DNA from 4 places in the Virgibacillus sp. LDC1 genome. Region 2 is predicted to be linked to each of the others. Evidence: a T-box and tRNA genes for the amino acid it is inferred to sense, from the RefSeq annotation. Region 2 holds a T-box; the other regions hold tRNA genes.

Region 1 (4,324 bases), 160 kb from region 2:
GCTGTCTACCTCACTGACGGAGTACATGAATCGGATCATTACCTGGATCAGCAACTCCATCAATAACCTGATCACCGTTGTATCCAGCGTTGTCGTTATTATTGCTACGATTCCGATCATTCTGTACTACATGCTGAAGGAAGGCAGCAAGCTTCCGCCCAGGCTGCTCAGTGTCCTGCCAAGACGATACCGCCGTGACGGCAACGAAGTGCTGGGTGAGATCGATACGGCACTCAGCAATTTTATTATCGGCAAAGTGATCCTGAATCTTATACTTAGCATCATGATCTATATCGGATTTCTGATCATCGGGCTGCCCTATTCGCTGCTCTTAACGGTGATCTCCTTCTTCTTGAATTTCATTCCGTATATCGGTGCGCTGCTGGCGACCATTCCTGCCGTCATTATCGGATTTATCGAATCTCCTTCCATCGCGATATGGTCCGTTGTTGTTATTGTCATCGCGCAGCAGATCCAAGATAACATTCTGACACCGGTTATCTACGGGAAACAGCTTGATATTCACCCGTTGACCACGATTGTCCTCATACTTGTAGGCGGCGATTTCTTCGGGCTGCTTGGCATCCTGCTCGCCATTCCAGCCTACATGATCGTCAAAATTATCGTGGTACGGATTTACGAACTGTTCCTTGCCGAAAAAGTAGAGGACGCATAATAAACTCGAGTTACTGGAGACAAACAACTTCCATTTGCAAAAAAAAGGATGTCCCCGCCAACTTCACGATGGCTGCTGGGGACATCCTTTATGTAAAAGAATCACGCATTGCCGCGCAGGGATCGAACCACAAAATCATGCTCGTCCTTGCGCAAAATCATCCCGTTTGACAGGGTAACGGTATCCTCGTCGTGAGAAGTCAGGATGGCCTGTGATGACACCAGTCGATTGTCCCTCCATATCATCACAGAAGATCCAAAATAGACGGCATTATCGAATTGAATGGTATGATTCACGACATAACCGATGGAGTTCAAGGCCGGGTATGCGTTTCTCGGCATAATTCTATGAATAGCGCGAAACGGTATTACAAGCTCACCCGGGCCTAGAATCACTTTTTCCTGAACGGGATCCCACCCTTTCAACACACCTTCAACCGTGCTTTTCGCCCCGTCTAAACGCTGAATGACTACATGACGACCAATCCAATGCTTCATGAAGGTCACCTCTCGCGGATTATTCATCTCCATCGCCCGGTGTGCTCGGGATGTCCCAATTCACCGGATCCATACCCTTTTGCATTAAAAAAGCATTCGATGCTGAAAATGGACGACTACCGAAGAATCCTTTATGTGCTGCAAACGGACTCGGATGACTGGACTCAAGCACCTTGTGCCGGCTTCGGTCTATGAAGGAACCTTTCTTCTGTGCGTAACTTCCCCATAATATAAAAACCATTGGCTGATCACGTTCATTCAGTTTCGTAATGACCGTGTCGGTGAATTTCTCCCACCCGATCCCTTTATGCGAGTTCGGCTCGCTTTCGCGAACCGTAAGCACTGCATTGAGAAGCAAGACTCCTTGATCCGCCCACGATTGTAAGGAGCCGTGATGGGGAATCGAGATTCCCAGATCCGAAGCAAGCTCCTTATGTATATTTCGTAAAGATGGAGGAATCGCAACCCCGGGCGAGACGGAAAAGCTCAGTCCCTGTGCCTGCCTACGACCGTGATACGGGTCTTGTCCCAAAATAACGACTTTGGTTGATTGGTACGATGTTTGCTGAAGAGCCCGAAATATATCTTCCTTGGGGGGATACACCGTGCTGCGCCGGTATTCCTCGTCCACCCGTTCCATCAAATCTTGAAAATAAGGCTTATCCATTTCTCCCTGCAGAATAAGGTCCCAATCATTGTTAAACATCCGCATGTCTCCTCTCTCCTCCTCACACAGGCCAGCATGGAATCATAAAAGAATGCGATTTCTATAATCGGAACACCATTACAACTTCCGTTCATTTTGAATCCAATAACAACACTCATCATGAATTGACCTTGTGTCGATTTAAAAAATAAGCCGGCACCCATACGGGGGCCGACTTATTTTGCATCTTACCAGACGCTGTTATAATGCCGAGGACGGGGGTCGAACCCGTACGGTAGTCACCTACCGCAGGATTTTAAGTCCTGTGCGTCTGCCAATTCCGCCACCCCGGCATATTTATCCGCGCATGTTCCTAGCGTCGTTCACGTTCACTTCCATAGCCTAAGGTACGCGTCGAATTCGCAATAGGTTGCGATCTCATTCCGATATCTAGGTGTGCACATTTCGTCTTAGCGACAAAATTGATAATACCATGTCCAACCATATGATGTCAATATATGAAACTCATAATTTTTCGCATCACCCCCATCTAGGCCTCATTCTCGATTGCTTCGAGCAGCCGCTCTAATTCATCGATTCAAATGCTTCAGTTTGTCATAAAGAATAATTTTACCGTTATCACCAAATGATAAATAGGCTTGCATTGTCATATGCGAAGACTAGAACAGCAGAGAAAAGGATACCGCCCACCATGAAAAAACTCTCAACCATCATATTGTTCGCTATCTCCGCCTCCCTTTGCTACCCGAATGTTGTCAACGCCGAGCGTGCGCCATCCACTTCCAAAGGCAGGGGTTATTATGAAGAACGCGGCGAGATTGTATGGGAAGTCCCCACACACAACAAGGTAATTGCCCTTACCTTTGACGATGGCCCGGACGAGCAGAATACCGTTCAAATTCTGGATCTGTTACAGCAATATAACGCCAAGGCCACCTTCTTCGTTGTTGGCAGCCGGGTGGAGAAACACCCTGAGATCGTAGCGCGAGAGCTGCATGAAGGACATGAGATCGGCAATCACTCTTACTCCCATCCTCCCTTTCACAATATTGACGTCAGCAAGTTAACGAGCGAACTGAACCGGACGCAGGATGCAATCTTTCATGCAACCGGCATTCGAACCGCTCTCTTTCGTCCACCCGGAGGCAGCTATAATGAAGCGATTGTTCGAACGAGCAAGGATTTCGGTATGCTGACCGTATTATGGTCATGGCACCAGGACACGCTGGACTGGCGAAAGCCCGGCGTTAACCGGATTGTCAAAAAAGTGCTGGATAATGCTCACAATGGAGACATCGTACTGATGCACGACTTTGTGCCAAGCAGTACACAGACGGTAGAGGCTCTCAAAGTGATTTTACCGGAGCTGCAAAAGAGAGGCTACGAGTTTGTGACCGTTTCGGAGCTGCTCTCCTATCACGAGAAAACGCGTAAGTTCATTGAAGTTAACCATTAATGAAACAGATGCCACGTTCTGCAATAACCGCTGCCTCCTAATGGTAACGGTTATTTTTTGAAGCTGCTGGATCCGAAAACACACAGTCCAATTTTCTCTTGAACTTATCAATTTCATCTGATAAGATACAGAACGAACGTTCAGTATATAAATTTTGAATATGGCCGAGGGTTATGAGGGGGTGCATGCGTGAACAAAAAACAACAACAAACCGAAGATACCAAGCGACGCATAGCCGAAGCCGCCAAGGCGCTTTTTATGCAGAAGGGTTACAAATCAACGTCTATAGAGGAGATCGTTGAAGCCACCGGAAGCAGCAAAGGGAATATCTATTATCATTTTAAGAGCAAGGAAGGGCTGTTTCTGTATCTGATCGAGGAATGGGACCTCGAGTGGGAACAGAAATGGAACAGTAAAGAGCAGCATTACACCACCACCGTCGACAAGCTGTACGGAATAGCCGAACAATTGGTGTTTGATGATCTGAACCACCCCTTCTCCAAGGCACTTGATGAATTTATGAACAGCAATGGAGCTGTTACCGAGGAAGTAGAGCAACGAATCGTCCAGATTATCCGGAGCCATTTGGAATTCAATCAGAAATTGCTGCAGCAAGGGATGGATCGCGGGGAGTTTGAGAATCATAATGTGGAGCAGCTGTCCGTCATCTTTGAGAGCCTCATTGTTGGCTTAAGCCAGATGTCCCGTATAACTAAGGTGGAAAATGCCCTTTCCCTTTATCATGCCGCCATCAAAGTATTTCTGCATGGCATTGAAAAGAAATCATGAAAAACTGGCCCCTTTTTCATGCTCTATTATAAACCGAACGTTCAGTATATAATCAATCGAATGACGATCATTTTCATCATGGCCTTATTAAATCGTCTTTTATTTTTGGAGGAATCATCATGTCATTACTGATGCGAAACAATGGAGCCATTCTGCTCCTCATGTTCAATATATTTCTAGTCTTCACCGGGATCGGGCTCGTCATACCTATTATGCCAACCTATATGACGGAACTGCAT
Region 2 (4,324 bases):
TGAACGCAGCTCGCGCGAAAGCCGAGGAGACAGGTAAGAAGTACATGGTCTATTACAGTGAACGGCTGCATGTGGAGAGTGCCGTCCATGCAGGAAGTCTGATCCAGGACGGGGCAATCGGGCGAGTGGTGCAGGTGATGGGAACAGGACCGCACCGATTAAATGCGCCCTCCCGTCCGGACTGGTTTTTCCGTCATCAACAGTACGGCGGCATTCTGTGTGATATCGGCTCCCACCAGATTGAACAGTTTTTGTTTTATGCGGGCTGCCGCGATGCCAAGGTGCTCAGCAGCAAGGTGGGCAATTATGCGAATCCGGAGTACCCGGAGCTGGAGGATTTCGGAGATGCAACGCTAGTGGGGGACAACGGGGCCACGAATTATTTCCGTGTCGACTGGCTGACACCTGGAGGCCTTGGCACCTGGGGCGACGGAAGAACCTTTATTCTGGGCACAGAAGGATACATTGAGCTTCGCAAATACATCGATATCGCAAGGAATCCGCAGGGCGATCATCTGTACCTGGTTAATGGCGAGGGAGAGTTTCATATGGAGCTTCGAGGCAAGGTAGGCTACCCATTCTTCGGAGAGCTTATCCTCGATTGTCTGGAACGTACGGAACATGCCATGTCCCAGGAGCACGCCTTCAAAGCCGGAGAGTTGTGCGTGATTGCCCAAAATGAAGCCGTGCGCATTCCATAAAATCATATATAATAGAGAAAACCCCGTTACGTTGAGGGTTATATAACTCCAAAATCGCTAAAGGGGCGATTCTCTAGATGACCTCATCTTCCCATATGATGCCGGGATTTGATCGCATGCAGCTGCAAGCGCCGTTTGATCTGATCTATTACAATGAACGGCCGTTGTCGGGCGGGCAGTTTCATTCGCATGCTTTTTATGAGATTTATTACTTTCACGAAGGACGCTGCACTTATTTGATCGGTGATTCCATTTTTGCCCTGAAGCCGGGGGATCTGCTCCTGATGAACGGGCTCACGCTCCATTGTCCGAATGTAGAGCCTGATTCCAGATACGTCAGAAGCATTCTGCATTTCGATCCTGCCTGGATTTGCAAGGGGCTTTCGGAGACGGCCAGATCGATATTGCTGGACCCCTTCGAAACGCTGCGTAATCATCGCATGACACTGACAGGGGCAAACCGTGACGAATTCGAAGGGATGCTGGCCGATATACATCGTCTCTCGGCATCCACGACCGGTTTTCGCCAGGAGCGGATGACCTTGCGTATTCAGGAGATGATGTACGTCATCGCGGACTGGTGCCAGGACGCTGTGCAGGATCAGGACTCCATCTCCGAGAAAGAGCGGCATGTCCAGCATGTCGTATCGTTTGTCGAGGAAAACTACATGCATGATCTGACGCTGGAGCGAATCGCCCGCGATATGCATATTACGAAACACTATTTATCCTCCTTGTTTAAGGAGGTTACCGGAACGACGGTGTTTAAATATTTGTATCACCGGCGGATTAACCAAGCTAAAATTTTGCTCAGGCTCCACCCGCATCTCAGCATCACGGAAATCAGCCAGGCATCAGGTTTCAAGCATTTGGCTCATTTCAGCCGGATGTTCAAGGCCATGGTCGGGACGACGCCGGAATATTATCGCAGAAACGGTGAAGAGCTTCCGTTGACTTGATCGGACTTTTTGGGTATAATAGCCACATTAAAACGGTAATATGAACGCGATGATGAGGATCAATCGTTCCACTTTCGATCATGCAGAGAGCCGGTGTCTGGTGAAAACCGGTTGACGATAGGGATGAACTCGCCTCGGAGCAATGGTGTTAACCCGGCCGCTGGAGGGCTGTATTCCGGCAGATTCGGCCGCTGAAGCACCGTCGTCTCATCCGCGATAAGGATGCAAAGGGAGTGAAAGGCAAAGCATGCCTTTGGCTAACTAGGGTGGTACCACGGGAATCAAACCTCTCGTCCCTAGCGATCAGCGCTATGGATGATGAGGTTTTTTTGTTTTTTGGGCAATGGCATAGGCCTTGTCTCTCGACTGTGAAGGAGGAGCAATGAAGTATGACGGACAATCAACCAACCGGCCACGGCTACCAGCCGCAGGCCATCGAACCGAAATGGCAGCAATACTGGGATGAGAACAAAACCTTTAAAACGGAAGATTCATCATCCAAACCGAAATTTTACGCACTGGATATGTTTCCGTACCCATCAGGCGCAGGCTTGCATGTAGGACATCCGGAGGGGTATACAGCGACTGACATCGTGTCCCGTTACAAGCGGATGCGCGGATACAACGTGCTTCATCCTATGGGATGGGATGCTTTCGGTCTGCCAGCGGAGCAGTATGCAATGGATACAGGCAAACATCCTCGCGAGTTTACCGTGCAGAATATTGATACGTTCCGCCGCCAGATCAAATCTCTCGGCTTCTCGTATGATTGGGACCGTGAGATCAGCACAACCGATCCGGAATATTATAAATGGACCCAGTGGATCTTTATCCAGCTCTATAAGCGCGGTCTTGCCTATGTGGCTGAAGTGCCGGTGAACTGGTGCGAAGCGCTCGGTACCGTGCTTGCGAACGAAGAGGTCATCGACGGCAAGAGCGAACGCGGAGGCCATCCGGTCGTACGTAAACCGATGCGCCAATGGATTCTGCGTATTACCGAATATGCGGATCGTCTGCTTGAGGATCTGGATGAACTGGACTGGAGCGAAAGCCTGAAGGATATGCAGCGCAACTGGATCGGCAAATCCACAGGCGCTGAGGTCTGTTTTGACATCGAAGGTTACGATGGTCATCTGGAGGTGTTCACAACCCGTCCGGATACGCTGTTCGGGGCAACCTACTGCGTCCTGGCGCCGGAGCATGACCTCGTCGATAAAATTACGCCAGCCGATCAGCGTGAAGCCGTCAAGGCTTATCAAGATCAAGCAGCCCGTAAAAGCGACTTGGAGCGGACGGATTTGGCCAAGGATAAAACCGGTGTATTTACGGGTGCATACGCCATCAATCCGGTAAACGGCGCTAAGGTGCCGATCTGGATCGCGGATTATGTGCTTGCCGGCTACGGAACGGGGGCCATCATGGCGGTTCCGGGTCATGACAGCCGCGACTGGGAGTTCGCGAAGCAATTCGGTCTTCCGATTATTGAAGTCGTTCAGGGTGGAAATGTCGAGGAGGAAGCATACAGCGGCAGTGGCGCGCATGTGAATTCCGGCTTCTTGAACGGGTTGGACAATGAAGCGGCTATCCAGGCGATGAATGAATGGCTGGAAAAAGAGGGCAAGGGCAAAAAGAAGGTAACTTACCGTCTGCGCGACTGGCTGTTCAGCCGTCAACGCTACTGGGGTGAGCCGATTCCGATTCTGCATTTGGAAGACGGAACGATGAAGACCGTGCCTGAGGATCAGCTTCCATTACTGCTGCCGGATGTGGATCAGATTAAACCTTCCGGTACCGGCGAATCGCCGCTGGCTAACGTTACGGAGTGGGTGGAAACGGTAGATCCCGAAACCGGCATGAAAGCCCGCCGCGAGACCAATACGATGCCGCAATGGGCTGGCAGCTGCTGGTACTACCTGCGTTACATCGATCCCCGTAATAATGATGAATTGTGCTCTAAGGAGAAGCAGAAGGAATGGCTGCCGGTTGACCTCTACATCGGTGGTGTGGAGCATGCGGTGCTTCATTTGCTGTATGCGCGCTTCTGGCACAAAGTATTGTATGACCTGGGCGTTGTCGATACGAAGGAGCCTTTCCAGAAGCTGGTCAATCAGGGTATGATCCTGGGCAACAATAATGAGAAAATGAGTAAGTCCCGCGGCAATGTCATCAATCCGGATGATATTGTGAACGAATACGGTGCCGACACGCTGCGCGTGTACGAGATGTTCATGGGGCCGCTGGAAGCGACCAAACCATGGAACACCAACGGCGTTGAAGGAACACATCGTTTCCTCTCCCGGGTATGGCGTCTGTTCATCGGGGACGACGGTCAATTGAACCCTAAAATCGTGGAAGGCGAGGGTACGGACGAATTCAAACGTACGCTGCACAAAACGATTAAGAAAGTAACGGAAGACTTTGAGCATATGCGCTTTAACACAGCGATCAGCCAGCTGATGGTATTCATCAACGAGGGATACAAGACGGAAGAGCTTCCGCGCAAAGCGATGGAGAACTTTGTTCAGCTGCTTTCCCCGCTGGCCCCTCACCTGGCTGAAGAGCTGTGGAGCCGTTTAGGCTACACGGAGAGCGTAACCTACGTGCCATGGCCGGAGTACGACGAGGCTTGGACTGTAGAGGCCGAAGTTGAGATTGTCGTTCAAG
Region 3 (4,324 bases), 3.2 Mb from region 2:
GCCCGAAATGAATCATCACATCGCTCCCGGAACCGCTCTTTCCAGAAGCAGGTTTGAAGATCGAACCTTTACTCATGGCGAGAACCTGAAGGACGGTGTTACCACCGATTGGGGAACCGTTTCCGTTAAAGAGCATACCGAGCTTGAGCTTATCTTCACCGATCCGGCGACGGGTCAGCTGCACCCGGGAGTAGCCAATACCATTGCGAACGGAAGCAATCTGTTCGTGGTCTTTCCGGGATATTCCGATTACCGCCACATTTCCGTGATCGGCAAAGGCGTCACGTTCCGCTTGCCCCATTGTCCGGATGTTTGGGGAATGATGTGCGAAGGAGATTTGGAAGAGGTTTACCGCATTCGCAGCATTCGCTTTAGACACGCTAAGCTCCATGGCGGATCCACCCTTTTGTCCAGTATTCTGATCGCTCTCATTGTTTATGTTGCTGCTGCTTATGGGTCACCTGCATTCGCCGCAATTGTAGGAGGATTCGCCTGCTTGGTCTCTGGCCTTCTTACCTCTTCCCTGGTCGGCCGTAAAGAAATCGGGCGCTTCGCAGATCGTCTTCGCAACCTCAGCCGGTTCATCCGCATGAATGCCGAAGGCAGCGGCGATTTGACGCAGAGGCTGGATATTCACCGATTCGATCAGGACGAAACGCGCGAATTAGCCAAATGGATCAATAATATGATCGACTCCCTGGAAAGCATCATGATGCAGGTGAAATTAACGGCAGGCGATGTTTCCGCCAGCCAACTGGTCATGAATGACACAACGGCCGTCACCGTTACCTCCGCACAGCGTGTCAGTGGCAACATTAGCGAGATGATTCGCAGCATGCGCAGCCAGCTGCAGGATATCGATGCGGTGAAGGAAAGCGCGGAACAGATGCGGGAGACCCTACGCCAGCTGGAACGGCAAGCGAATCAACAGATTGATGTAGCCAAGAATGAAGTGGTCCGTATCGGAGACAAGATGTCACATATCTCCTCAAAAGTCGAGGAAACGAATCAGACGATCCGGAATTTCATGGGAACCGTTCAGGAGGTCACCGGCGTGCTGCACGCCATCGAGCAAATATCCTCCCAAACCCATTTACTGGCCCTGAATGCTTCGATTGAGGCGGCGCGGGTCGGAGAACACGGACAAGGATTTGCCGTGGTTGCTAGCGAAATCCGGAAGCTGTCCGAACTGACCAGACATTCCACAGAAGAGGTCCATCGAATTATCAGCCATATCTATAAAGACGCCCAGCAAGCCGTGCTATCAATGAAGGAAGGTACCAAGGTCGTGCAAGAAGGGAATCTGCTGGTTTCCGCCGCCTCCGAGTTGCTCGCCGCCGCTGCCGAGGATGATCTGCGAAAGCATCAGGCTGTTGATAAAGTGGTACAGCTCATGGAGAAAATTGCATCGGTCAGCAAGGAGAACCGGAAGATTTCCAAGGATGTGGAGAGCAAGGTACAGGAGCTTACACAGGAAATCGAAAGCGTAAGGTACACTTCCGGCAATGTTGAAGTTATTGCAAAATCCATGCAGCAGCTGGTAGGACAATTCAAGCTCACCGATTCCCGTATCCGATAAATTGAATGCACCTCAACATAAGTACAGCCTTCCATATAGGGATCCGAATCACCGGGGCCTTGTATGGAAGGCTATTGTTTTTTATGGCCGTGCAGGGAGTGGGCTGACCATTGCCCGATAACCTTTTACCGTCCAGTTACTCACAATGCCATTACATTGCCATCGGTTCTGCAATTGCGCTAATGCGCACGAAGCGGATCAGGCCTCCAGCTTGAATGCTCTCTGACCAGATCGCTGATACCGACAAACTCCACCTTTGTCTGCAGTTTCGGAATGGTTCCTTTCAGTGCTTCTGCCGTTCGCGTTCCATATTTGCCGACATGGCCAATGGCAATGCAGGATGTTCTCTCTTCCGCATGCTGTGCCGCAGTCTGCAGCTGCTTGCTCACGTGCTGAACGGTATGAACATCATCCAGGAATATGTCATTGGCGATGGACGGCATCCCCTTCTCCGCTGCCAATTTGCCAACCACGCTGCGGTAGTTTGTCTTGCTGTCGATAAAGAACAACCCTCTCTCCCTGCATACTTCGAGTACAATGGACATGACCCGCTCATCCCCGGTAACCTTGGAGCCCATATGATTATTAATCCCTACGGCGTAAGGGACCGAATCGATTGCCTCTTCCATGCGTTTACGAATCTCCTCATCGGTGAGCGAACTCAGAATGGCACCCGGTCCAAGCCAGGAAGATCGTCCTTGCTTTGGCTCCATGGGCATATGGATAATGACGTCATGGCCTTGACGATGCGCGGCTTCGGCGTCCTTCACGCTTGTCGACAAAAAAGGCATCACGGCGACCGTGATCTTGACAGGCAGATTGAGCATTTCCTGAGTCCCTTTCTGATCATTGCCAAAATCATCGATGATGACGGCTAACTTTTTAACTTTCGCTTCTTGACCATGCCTGCTGCTCCCGGATTCTTTGTGCATCTCTTTTGTTTCTTGATGATGAGAAGCTGCCGCTGGGATCCTCATCACTCCCGCCCCATATCCGATCTGACCTGCGTTCACGAGGATCCATATCACACACAGCAAGATAGCCGATTTTTTATATACGTTCCGCATGGTTACTCCCCTTTCCATTCATTTTCATGCTAATGTACACCTAACCGTATTGTTTGAGAAAAGGTATGCAAATATGTAAGCAAGGTGCATTCAGCATAGACACACAACCTTTTTACTAAGAAATAAAAACAAGACACTTCCCGTCGCCGGAAAACGTCTTGTTTCATATTCCTTATTGATTCGGTTCAGCTCCCCTTCAAAAAGTAAAAAGCATCGTCATTCAGGAATCTCTCGCTCCCGCAATGACCTGCAGCGCATTTCCGACGGATTGCAGAAGATTGCCGGCCACCGTCAAATCGTTGGCTTTCTTATTCGCAGCCGTGCCCCGCAGCTCCGCGGTAATTTTAGCCTGAGCGGCGTTGGCTATCGACTGCATCGCATTTCCAAGGATGGAGAGCCGTTGACCTTCATCCTGCTGCTTCCTTCTTTTGGACAACATTTTCGTTTGACCAAGCGCGGCAATATTCGTCCCCAATGCTTGCAGCCAAGCATAGGCCGCGAGCTGCTCCTGAGGATCCAATGACTTAGCTGGCAAGGCAATCCCTTCTTTCAACTATCCATATATTTCATTATTTAATATAATACGCGCATCATTTATTTTGGTTAAAGTCTTACATCCCGCCCCTTCCAAATCTAAACACAAAAGAAGCTCGTAAACTGCTAAAAAGCAAGTTTACGAGCTTCTTTAGAAGAATGCGGTCGAGAGGACTCGAACCTCCACGGGGGTTAGCCCACACGGACCTGAACCGTGCGCGTCTGCCAATTCCGCCACGACCGCGTATCATGTTCATCGCTTATAGGAGACAAGTCCTTATCAGCGGCGACAAGATATATAATATCACGCCATGTGAATCGAGTCAACATTTTTTTTGAACTTGATTAAAAACCTGTTTTTCGGTTAAAATAAGAACATAAGTTCTCATTCAATGACCATTTTCTATATAAAGGCGGTGATGTTGATGGCCATACCGGCTGTTACGACGGAGGAACGAGCATTGATCAAAAGTTACCTGCTGCTGATGTGCATCCATAAGGTGTTTGAAAGGGATTGCCGAATCATTCAGGAGAGCGGTGTCTTCAAGAGCCCTCAATTGTATGTAGAGGTTGTGGGGAACGGGGCCAAGCGGGCTGCTGTGCTTCTTCGTGAGGTGAAGCAAGAATTTACCAAGCGGGCGATCAAGGTGTATGATATCGGGCAAAACCAGGAAGGAATCCAGGCGCGATATGCATGTCGGGGTTACATTGGTTCGATGAACATTCTATGGCCATCCTTCCGTGAGGAGATGATGGACCGCATGCGAGCCTATCTTGGACTGGTCTCGCCCGAGACCGAGTCCTCTGAGCAAGCCCATCCTCCTGCAGCTGTTTCCGCCCGCTAAATCGCTGCCCCTTAAACAGAGAATAACCGTCTCCCCCTGAACAAGATTGCTCCGGTGAGACGGTTATTGGTGATCGCGAATCAATGAAGATTATGCTGCACGCGGGTCAGTCCCTGCGAGAGAGCATGTCCCGCACTGGCGGCAGACGCCACGGCTACAGCCTCCATAATCTGCGCATCCGAGGCTCCCTTCGCACGAGCTTCCTCCATATGATAGAAGGTACACAGCTCATTATTGGCAAACAGTCCGATCCCGAGTGCGATCAGCTGCTTCGTTCGTTCATCCAGCTCGCCATCCTG
Region 4 (4,324 bases), 4.0 Mb from region 2:
ATCAAGGCATACATAGACAGACATTACCGTACACTCGCAGCCCCCGAGCATACAGCCATCATTGGCGGTTCCTTTGGCGGTTTGATCTCGATGTTCGCGGGGTATTGGCGGGCCGAGACCTTCGGACGGATCGGGATGCTGTCGGCTTCGTTATGGTATGACGGGGTTATGGATTACATCAGGGAGCAGGGGGAATTGCCTGCCGGGCTGAGGGTGTATATGTCCGTTGGACAGTTGGAAGGTGCATATAAGGAAAATGCGCAGAAACATATGTATCCGAATAACGTCGAGGCCCATCGATTCTGGATGGAACAAGGGGTGAGCCCCGAGCGGCTCCAGTTGGCGGTAGATCCTGATGGGACCCATGATCCCATCTTTATGGCCAGAAGATTTCCGGATGCGCTGCGGTGGTTGTTCGTCAAGGAAGAATATGACCAAGAATCTGAGATGGCACGAGCTCAGCATGAGGGTATTATGGGTAACCACGAAAAGGGCGAAAAGCACGAAAAGGATGAAGAGCACGATAACCGCGATGACCATAACCATGATAACCACAATAATCTCGATAACTGCAATAACCACGAAAAGGATCCACTGTTTTGCATACCGGGAACGGTGACATGGTCCATGCAATCCGACGTCACAGGCCGTGAATACCGTATTTTCATTGCCGAACCGATGGGGCCGCCACCCGAAGGGGGGTATCCTGTGTTATATTCGCTGGATGCCAATGCGACCTTCGGATCGCTTGCAGAGGCAATCCGGCTGCAATCCCGGACGCCTCGGGGCATTCCTTCGGCGCTTATTGTCGGGATCGGCTTTGACAGTGACAGTCCCATCGTGAGCAGTGAGCGTTTTTATAACTTTACTGAATATGCTGAAGACCATGAACTGCCGGTCCGTCCTAACGGATTGGATTGGCCGGAAACAGGCGGCGTCGAAGCATTCCTTACGTTTATCGAGCAGCAGCTGAAGCCGGCCGTGGAGCGGCAATACGAGGTGAACCGTTCAAAGCAGGCGCTGTTCGGGCACTCGCTCGGTGGTTATTTTACCTTGTATACCTTATTCACCAGACCGGAGACCTTTTCGCGGTATATTGCGGCCTGTCCCTCGGTGTGGTGGAAGAACTACGTGCTGTACAAACGATGGGAAGAGGGAAAAACCCGTTTACAGCAGAGTGGACAGCGCAAACAGCTGCGTCTGTACGTGGGAGCCGAGGAGAAGCCGTCCATGGTTCAAGACGCCAGGGAGCTCTATGCATTCCTCAAAGGGCATGATGAGCTGCTGGAGACTACGTTTAATGAAGTTGAGGGAGAAGGCCACGTCTCGGTACTGCCTGCTCTGATAAGCCCTCTGCTTCGTTTTGTGAACGCGTAATATGAGAATGATGCGTTAAGCATGAATAAGCAGCCTCATATCCGTGATAAAGCCGGATATTGAAGCTGCTTATTTCGTGTTGTTGTATGTAGGCAGAGAGTTAATCGAGTAATTCCGGATCATCAAGGATGGATGAGTACTTGGGGTATAATCTGCGAATGCAATCCGGACAGATGTCGTGGGTGAATTCAATGGGGAGGCGGCTCTCCAAATAGCTCTCCACGGGCTCCCATTCTTCCGCGTGGTGAACGTATTTGCATACGGCGCAGATGGGAATATGCCCGGGAAGGGGAAAACTGTGAGCCAGCGCTTGTTCCAGCAGCAGTTCCTTACGTTTGAACTTCGTAATATCCGTAAATGATATCATAGCTCCGTGAATACGACGGTCCTTGTTGATAAGCAGCGGCAGTACCTCACATAACACCCAATTCTCTTGGCCGTTCCATGGCACTGCATATTCAAAGGAATAATCAGGCTGCTTACCCAGCATAACATCTCTTACGGAGGGCACATCCAGCTCATGGAAAAAATGATCGAATGAAGCCAAACTCAAGGGCTGGGAAGCGATATTAAAAAAAGATGCCCCCTGCCATCCAAACTCAGGGGAAACACCATATCTTTCGGCCATGGTAATGAGTGGATCGTTAATTTTGTCTATGATGCCATCCGGCGTAATGATCATCAATCCTTTATTCAAGGAATGAACCGCATTATTCCAAGATGTGATCATGGTATCGTAGGGCAAATGACTCGCTCCTCGTACTGAATAGACTCATGAGTAAAAGATACAACGAACAATGAGTACTATGGTATAATTTAGGCAATATATATTTGATTATACACGTAATTAAGTGGTTTTGCAAGAGAAAAATACGTACATAAGTAATTTTCTTTCAAAGAGAACTAGGAAGGCGGTTGTTTGATGCAATCTATTTACCAACGAATCGAACATCTCATAGAAAGCCGAGGTATGACCAAGAAGGCGTTTTGTGAAACCCTCGGAATCAGCACAGGAAATTTTGGTGATTGGAAGAGGGGGAAAACAACGCCGAGCACGAATAAATTGATTGAGATTGCAGCATTCTTTTCCGTAAGCTTGGACTGGTTGATTATTGGCAAGGGCAACCCTACCCGAGTCAGGGAAGCGCGTGGGGAGTATGGAGTGGATGCGGAATCGTCCGATCTTCCCTTCATGTCCGGATTGGCAGAGAATGAGAAGGAGTTTATCCGTGAATATATCGAGTTCTCAGCATACCGGAAGGAAAAGCGAAACGACAAGACTTAGCAGCTCATACGCCTAAGCCCATGATCCACAATTTGGTTCTTTACTTTTGTATGATGGAACAGTATAATAGGGAATGTTCGCTACAGAACATCCCTTACAACATGCGGTAGTGGTGGAATGGCAGACACGCTATCTTGAGGGGGTAGTGGGTGTATACCCGTGGAGGTTCGAGTCCTCTCTACCGCATACTTCATAAAGAAGCTGTTTATCAGGAGGAATTCTTCCATTGATAAACAGCTTTTTTTATTTGCTTTGCGAGTCGGGACATGCTGTTTCTTTTGCGAGTTGGCCTATTTATCGTTTCAATTTGTGCTGCAAGTTTAAAGAGTACATGTAGAGATCATAATAGGGCATGAAGGAGATGAACGAGCATGAAACCATTATACACAGCAGATGTAAAAGTCATTGGAGGGCGCGAAGGCTCTGTCGAATCTACGGATGGGGTTCTTAATCACAAATTAAGCATGCCGAAGGAGCTTGGAGGACCGGGCGGTGACGGAACCAATCCGGAGCAGCTGTTTGCGGCCGGCTATGGCGCCTGTTACGAAAGCGCTCTGGCTAATATCGCCCGTAAAGAGGGCGTCGAGCTCAAGGACGTTGTGATCCACTCCCAGGTCATGATCGGAAAGGACGAAGGCGCTGACGGCTTTAAGCTTGCGGTGAAGCTGAAGATCGAAATGCCGGGAATCGAACGAAGCCAGGCGGAGGACCTCGCGAAGAAGGCGCATGCGTTCTGCCCTTATTCCAAGGCAACCCGAGGCAACATCGACGTGGAGTTAAGCGTAAGCTAACCATAAAGGAATTCGGATGGTCCTCTGAAATGGAGGGCCATCCTTTTTTGTCGGCTTACGCGGAATATGAAACTTTTTACATGATACTCCGTATTTCAGTTAAAGCTATGAATTGGAAAGGGGCGCTTAAGATGAGTATTGAACAAATGATAGAGGAACGGTTTGTATGCAGCAAATGCGGAGGGAATCACTGCCAGACAAAAGAGGTCTCGATGTCAGGGGCCGGGCTGAGCAAGATGTTTGATATTCAGCACAATCATTTCCTATTTGTTTCCTGCACGAACTGCGGATATGTGGAAGTGTTCAACCCGGATATATTAGAAGGTAAAAAGAGGGGGCAGCTTGGCTCGATCCTGGATGTGTTCTTCGGTTGACATCACCCCTAAAATTCTTTAATATGACTAAGTACCAGAAAGTACAAACCAGTCATAGGGAATTTAAATAAAATAAACGGGTGATGAACATGCCATACAGACCGCAGATTGCAAATGTGACCACAGCTGGAAGCAATGAAAAAGAAGGGCTTTACGAATTCATTATCCACACGGCTGACGGAACGGATATTCGCGTATTCTATAACCGCTTCCCGGAATGGAAACTGACTGCGCTTAGCCGACTTGGGAAAGTACCTTGCCCGGTTTGTCGTAAGGATTTCATATGCAAATGCATGGAGAAATTCTCGAACGAATTCGACCAGCAGATGAAAGACGGCGAGTGGCTGAACAAAGCTGCTGAGTAATAAACCAATAAGCGTACTTGATCAAGCGTAGGAGAGGGCTCCTGCGTTTTTTCTTTTTTTATGGCGTGAAGGGAGCGAAGAAAGATATGAAGAATCGTGCAACCGAAAATCATGAGGAATATGCGATTGTGC

Evidence for each region. A T-box is a leader RNA that pairs with one kind of tRNA and senses whether it is charged. The one in region 2 lies ahead of leuS (leucine--tRNA ligase), so its partner is inferred to be a tRNA-Leu.
Region 1: it has a tRNA-Leu gene. The T-box ahead of leuS (leucine--tRNA ligase) is inferred to sense a tRNA for this amino acid. The anticodon was not compared.
Region 3: it has a tRNA-Leu gene. The T-box ahead of leuS (leucine--tRNA ligase) is inferred to sense a tRNA for this amino acid. The anticodon was not compared.
Region 4: it has a tRNA-Leu gene. The T-box ahead of leuS (leucine--tRNA ligase) is inferred to sense a tRNA for this amino acid. The anticodon was not compared.

Annotation. Positions count from the first base shown of each region.
Region 1 covers NZ_JAOXLZ010000001.1:346,983-351,306, reverse strand. Annotated here, with positions in the region: gene OHJ21_RS01630 (AI-2E family transporter) at 1-676, shown strand, start outside; gene OHJ21_RS01625 (hypothetical protein) at 778-1,173, opposite strand; gene OHJ21_RS01620 (uracil-DNA glycosylase) at 1,193-1,879, opposite strand; tRNA gene OHJ21_RS01615 (tRNA-Leu) at 2,087-2,172, opposite strand; gene OHJ21_RS01610 (polysaccharide deacetylase family protein) at 2,532-3,296, shown strand; gene OHJ21_RS01605 (TetR/AcrR family transcriptional regulator) at 3,486-4,085, shown strand; gene OHJ21_RS01600 (MFS transporter) at 4,205-4,324, shown strand, end outside.
Region 2 covers NZ_JAOXLZ010000001.1:186,617-190,940, forward strand. Annotated here, with positions in the region: gene OHJ21_RS00870 (Gfo/Idh/MocA family protein) at 1-701, shown strand, start outside; gene OHJ21_RS00875 (AraC family transcriptional regulator) at 779-1,660, shown strand; T-box leader at 1,701-1,961, shown strand; gene leuS (leucine--tRNA ligase) at 2,050-4,324, shown strand, end outside.
Region 3 covers NZ_JAOXLZ010000001.1:3,393,155-3,397,478, forward strand. Annotated here, with positions in the region: gene OHJ21_RS15285 (methyl-accepting chemotaxis protein) at 1-1,579, shown strand, start outside; gene OHJ21_RS15290 (divergent polysaccharide deacetylase family protein) at 1,759-2,646, opposite strand; gene OHJ21_RS15295 (DUF6944 family repetitive protein) at 2,867-3,181, opposite strand; tRNA gene OHJ21_RS15300 (tRNA-Leu) at 3,341-3,424, opposite strand; gene OHJ21_RS15305 (YhjD family protein) at 3,606-4,025, shown strand; gene OHJ21_RS15310 (carboxymuconolactone decarboxylase family protein) at 4,106-4,324, opposite strand, start outside.
Region 4 covers NZ_JAOXLZ010000001.1:4,195,572-4,199,895, reverse strand. Annotated here, with positions in the region: gene OHJ21_RS18925 (alpha/beta hydrolase) at 1-1,377, shown strand, start outside; gene OHJ21_RS18920 (PAS domain-containing protein) at 1,478-2,107, opposite strand; gene OHJ21_RS18915 (helix-turn-helix domain-containing protein) at 2,300-2,662, shown strand; tRNA gene OHJ21_RS18910 (tRNA-Leu) at 2,766-2,848, shown strand; gene OHJ21_RS18905 (organic hydroperoxide resistance protein) at 3,034-3,453, shown strand; gene OHJ21_RS18900 (zinc ribbon domain-containing protein) at 3,585-3,827, shown strand; gene OHJ21_RS18895 (hypothetical protein) at 3,917-4,192, shown strand; gene OHJ21_RS18890 (thiol-disulfide oxidoreductase DCC family protein) at 4,279-4,324, shown strand, end outside.